2 regions of the Variovorax sp. J22R115 genome follow, and region 2 is predicted to be linked to the other one. Evidence: riboswitches for the same ligand, from Rfam matches in the RefSeq annotation. Region 2 holds a riboswitch; the other holds the start of a gene.
What was found. A riboswitch is a leader RNA that binds a small molecule or an ion and turns the genes downstream of it on or off. The one in region 2 is predicted to bind thiamine pyrophosphate.
Positions count from the first base shown of each region.

Region 1: linked by a shared signal. The riboswitch ahead of QTI04_RS21565 (cytosine permease) and the one ahead of thiC (phosphomethylpyrimidine synthase ThiC) in region 2 are both predicted to bind thiamine pyrophosphate.

Region 1 is NZ_JASZYM010000012.1:124,593-127,046, forward strand. Features, by position in the region: gene QTI04_RS21565 (cytosine permease) at 1-1,081, opposite strand, end outside; TPP riboswitch at 1,156-1,260, opposite strand; gene QTI04_RS21570 (phosphatase PAP2 family protein) at 1,352-1,969, opposite strand; gene QTI04_RS21575 (NAD(P)/FAD-dependent oxidoreductase) at 2,075-2,454, opposite strand, start outside.
Region 2 is NZ_JASZYM010000004.1:63,296-65,749, forward strand. Features, by position in the region: gene QTI04_RS07945 (VTT domain-containing protein) at 1-896, shown strand, start outside; TPP riboswitch at 924-1,029, shown strand; gene thiC (phosphomethylpyrimidine synthase ThiC) at 1,110-2,454, shown strand, end outside.

The DNA.
Region 1 (2,454 bases), on a different contig from region 2:
CCGAGCTCAGCAGCAGCAGGAAGGGTTCGAGCGAGTGCATCGGCAGCACCAGCGCGAAGCCGATGCAGACCACGGCGAGAAGCAGGCCCCAGCGCCGCACGCTCCAGCGCGGCTGCAGACTGTGGGCCGAGACCGAGCCTGAATAGACGTCGCCATAGGCGTTGTCGAGTTCATCGATCAGGATCAGGCCCAGTGCAACCAGCCCGCCTTGCGCCAGCAGCAGCGCCGTGACCAGGCCGGCGCCGGGCTCCGCAACGCTCACCACCATGACGCCGAGCGCATAGCACCAGATGTTGGCCACCGCGTAGCCGATCCACGTTCCGCTGAACGCGCCGCCCAGTCTGCCCGAACTGCGCCTGCCGTGGCGCGCGTAGTCGGCGACCAGCGGAAGCCAGGACACAGGCATCGCGATCACCAGGTCGAGCGCACCGAACATCCCCATGCTCCCGTCGCCCGGTCGCGTCCAGAAGGCGTCCAGGCCCTTGGCATGGAGCCGCGTCGCGAACTGCCACGTCAGCCACAGGAGAGAGAGCACCACCAGCGGCAGGCCGAAGCGACTGACGAAGCGGCGCACCAGCTTGACCATGGAGCCTGCCAGAAGGGCGAGCAGCACGGCGCCCCAGAGCAGTGTCGTCACCAGCGAACCCAGGCTGCCGTCGAGCGACCAGCCGAACGCCTGGCGGCCAATGGCCTGGGTGCCCTCGCGCATGATCACGATCTCGAAAGTGGTCCAGCCGATCAGCTGCACGATGTTCAGCACCACCGGGAGGCGAGCAAAGGCGCTGCCGTAAGTGGCGTGCATCAGGCCCGCGCTGGCGAGCCCGCTCTCGCAGCCCAGGCGCGCGGTCCATGCCAGCAGGCCGGCGCCGATGCACGAGCCCAGCACGATCGCGAAGACCGCGTCACGCGTTCCGACCGCCGGCACCAGGTAGGCGCCGATCTGCATCACCAGCAGGCCGACCCCGAGGCTGAACCACAGCGCCATGTGGTCGTGCCACCGAAAGACGCGTCCGGCCTCCTGCAGGGGCGTCAGCGCCTCGTTGGCGCCGTTGCGTGCGGCATCGTTGTTCGTGTTTGCCATCCATTTGCTCCAATGCAAATTGTTTGGCAGGTGGGCGAGGCCCGGCGGTGGGACCGGCACGCGAGAAAACGTGGCGGCCGCCGGACCAGCTTCCCTGCGCGAGGATTACCTCAGTCAGGTTCAAAGGGACTCTCTCAGCCGGCCCACCGCATGGCGGGTCGGCACCCCTAGCGTTGCTTCAGTCTGGCGAAGCAGTGTGAATTGTAGAGCGGTGCGTTCCCCCGCAGCGCGGCGGCGTTCCGCCGGGGGCGACGGCAAGGGGATCGGGATTCAGGCGTGGCGGACAGCGGTCGGCGCAACGCCCTGTTTTTCCGAGCCCTTCGGTCGAAGGGCGGTTGGCGCATCATCGCGAACGAGCCGCGGGATGATGAAGCGCTGGCTCAAGCGCACAAGCGCCCAGAACACCGCCGTGATTGCCACGGCCAGAATCAGACCGGCGACGATGTCGAAGGGGAAATGAACCCCGACGTAGACGCGCGCCCATCCCGTGAAAACCGCGATCGCAAGCATCGCGAGCCCCGCACCCCGCAGGGAAGACCGCATGCAGAAGATCAGCGCAACGGTGAACATCACGGAGGCATGCGCACTCGGCAGGGAACCGCGCGCGCCGTGCACGATGTGCGGCGGGCTCAGGCCGAGCGCGAAGGGGCGTGGCAAGTTGATGGCGTCCGCCAGCGCGTGGGCGATGAGTGCTGTCACCCCGGCGGCGACGAGCGTCCCCATGGCGTACGCCCTTTGCGGCGGGCGTCGCCAAGCCACCCAGCCCATGATCGCGACGCAGGCCCAGGATGCTCCTTCGGCGATGACTGACGCGATCCACAGCAACTGCGGATGGGGCGTGTGGCCCGCGGCCAGCCACTGAAAGAGGGAGATGTTCAGTGCCTGCATGCGGGCATCGTAGGCCCCCACGGTGTCGATAGCATGAATCGGATGTTCACACCTCGTTCAGGATCGCAACGATCTGCTTGCGGGGCGTCCCGCAGCGGCGAGGCGCTAGTGGCCGACGCCGAGCAGGGTGTGCAGCCGCGTGCTGGTCGTGGTGTATTGCAGGGGGATCGACTTGCCGGGGAACACGATCGCCGTCGCACCCCAGGCCGCCAGCGTGGCTTCGTGGAAACCGCAGACGATCAGCTTCTTCTTGCCCGGATAGGTGTTGATGTCTCCGACGGCGAAGATGCCGCGCTCGCGCGTTTCGTACTTCTCAGTGTCGACCGGCACTTGCTTGCGCACGAGATCCAGGCCCCAGTCGGCGATGGCGCCGAGCCGAGGCGAAATGCCGAGGCAGCCGACGAGGGCATCGAAGGGCAATGAGACAGTTTGCGCGTCGGGCGTGGTGATCTGCAGGTGGGCGTCGTCGAAGGCGACGGGCTGAC
Region 2 (2,454 bases):
CCGTGCCGGCGGTGCCTTTCCTGATCGTCGCCGGCGGGCTCACGGTCGGAGGGCAGGTGTCCTTTCTTGCGGTGACCGTGGCTGCGGTGCTGGGCAACATCCTGGGCGACGGCGTGTGGTTCCTCGCGGGGCGGCGCTGGGGCTATCGGGTCATGCGACTGCTGTGCCGTATCTCGCTGTCGGCGGACTCCTGCGTGCGGCGCAGTGAATCGATCCTCGGCCGCTGGGGCGGCTTGTCGCTGATCGCGGCGAAGTTCGTGCCCGGCGTGTCGGTGGTCGCGCCGCCGATGGCGGGCGCGCTGGGCATGTCGAACGTGCGCTTCCTGTCCTACGAGACCGTCGCTGCGCTGATCTGGACGTTGGGCTTCCTGGTCCTCGGGCGCGTGTTCCACGCGGCCATCGAGGACGTGCTGGCGGTGCTGTCCGATATCGGGCTCGCTGCCCTGGTGATCTTCGCGCTGTTGCTCGTCGCGTTCGTCCTGTGGCGCTATCGGCAACGCCGCATGGCGTTGCGCGCCGACGATATCGAACTGATCGAAGTGCGGGTGCTGCGCGAAGCCCTGGCCGCCGGGGCCGGCCTCACGGTGATCGACGTGCGCTCCGACGAAGCGCGTGCGCTGGATGAACGCGCGATTCCCGGTGCCATCGGCATCGCACTGGCGCACCTTCCGAAGCGGCTCGGCAGTTTTTCCGATGGCCGCGAACTCATCGTGTTCTGCGATTGCCCCAACGACGAATCGGCGGTCGCCGCAGCACGAGTGTTGATGGCGGCGGGCCTGCCTCGCGTGCGCGTGCTCGCCGGTGGACTGGACGCGTGGGCCGCGGCCGAGGCTGCAGGGTCCGATGCCGAGGGGCCGCTGGCGATCACGCCGATGGCCGCCATGCGTCCGACTTGATCCTTCGCGCGGGCCCAGCCTAGAATCAGCCCCGCTCCGGGGTGCACGCAGATGCGTGCTGAGATGGCCAAGCGGCCGAACCCGCGAACTTGATCTGGTTCATACCAGCGTAAGAAGAGCTGCGACTCCATGGTGCCGGTCCGTCCTCGACGGCCGTCACCGCCCCGGAGCGATCGCGGAGCACCCGTTGTCCCACAACCAGGAGTGCCCCGCATGAATGCCATCGACAAGTTCGCGTCCCTTCTCACGCTCACGCGCGAGCCTTTTCCCGCCTCCAGCAAGAGCACCATCGCCGGCAGCCGGCCCGACCTGCGCGTGCCGGTGCGAGAAGTGTTGCTCACCAATGGCGAGCGCGTGTCGCTCTACGACACCTCCGGGCCGTACACCGATCCGGCTGCCGACATCGACGTGCGGCGCGGCCTGCCCGGCGTGCGCGATGCATGGATCTCCGAGCGCGGCGACACGGAAAGCTACGAAGGCCGCGTGCACCTCGCGCTCGATGACGGCGCGACGCATGCCGACCGCGATGCGCAGCGCATCGCCGAACTGCGCGCCGGTGCGGCCGCCCTTCAGCGCACGCCACGCCGCGCCAAGTCAGGCGTCAATGTGACGCAGATGCACTACGCGCGCCGCGGCATCGTGACGCCAGAGATGGAATACGTCGCCTTGCGCGAGAACGGCCGCCGCGAATGGATGGCCGAATACCTCGCCGACGAAGCGCGCGAGAAGCGCCTGGCCGGCAATCCGATGGGCGCGCGCATCCCTAAGATCATCACGCCCGAGTTCGTGCGAGACGAAGTGGCGCGCGGCCGCGCCATCATCCCCGCCAACATCAACCACCCCGAAGTCGAGCCGATGGCGATCGGCCGCAACTTCAAGGTCAAGATCAACGCCAACATCGGCAACTCGGCCGTGACCTCGAGCATCGAGGAAGAGGTCGAGAAGCTCGTGTGGGCCATCCGCTGGGGCGCCGACAACGTGATGGACCTTTCCACCGGCCGCAACATCCACACCACGCGTGACTGGATCGTGCGCAACAGCCCGGTGCCGATCGGCACGGTGCCCATCTACCAAGCGCTCGAAAAGGTAGGCGGCGTGGCCGAAGACCTCACGTGGGAGATCTACCGCGACACGCTGATCGAGCAGGCCGAGCAGGGCGTCGACTACTTCACCATCCATGCCGGGTTGCGCCTGCCCTTCATCCACCTCACGGCGGACCGCCGCACCGGCATCGTCTCGCGCGGCGGTTCGATCATGGCCAAGTGGTGCATCTCGCACCACAAGGAGAGCTTCCTCTACACGCACTTCGAGGACATCTGCGACATCATGAAGGCCTATGACGTGAGCTTCTCGCTCGGCGACGGCCTGCGCCCCGGCTGCGCATCGGACGCCAATGACGAGGCCCAGTTCGCCGAACTGCGCACGCTCGGCGAACTCACGCAGATCGCGTGGAAGCACGACGTGCAGACCATGATCGAAGGTCCGGGCCACGTGCCGATGCACCTGATCCAGGCCAACATGGACGAGCAGCTGAAGCACTGCCACGAGGCGCCGTTCT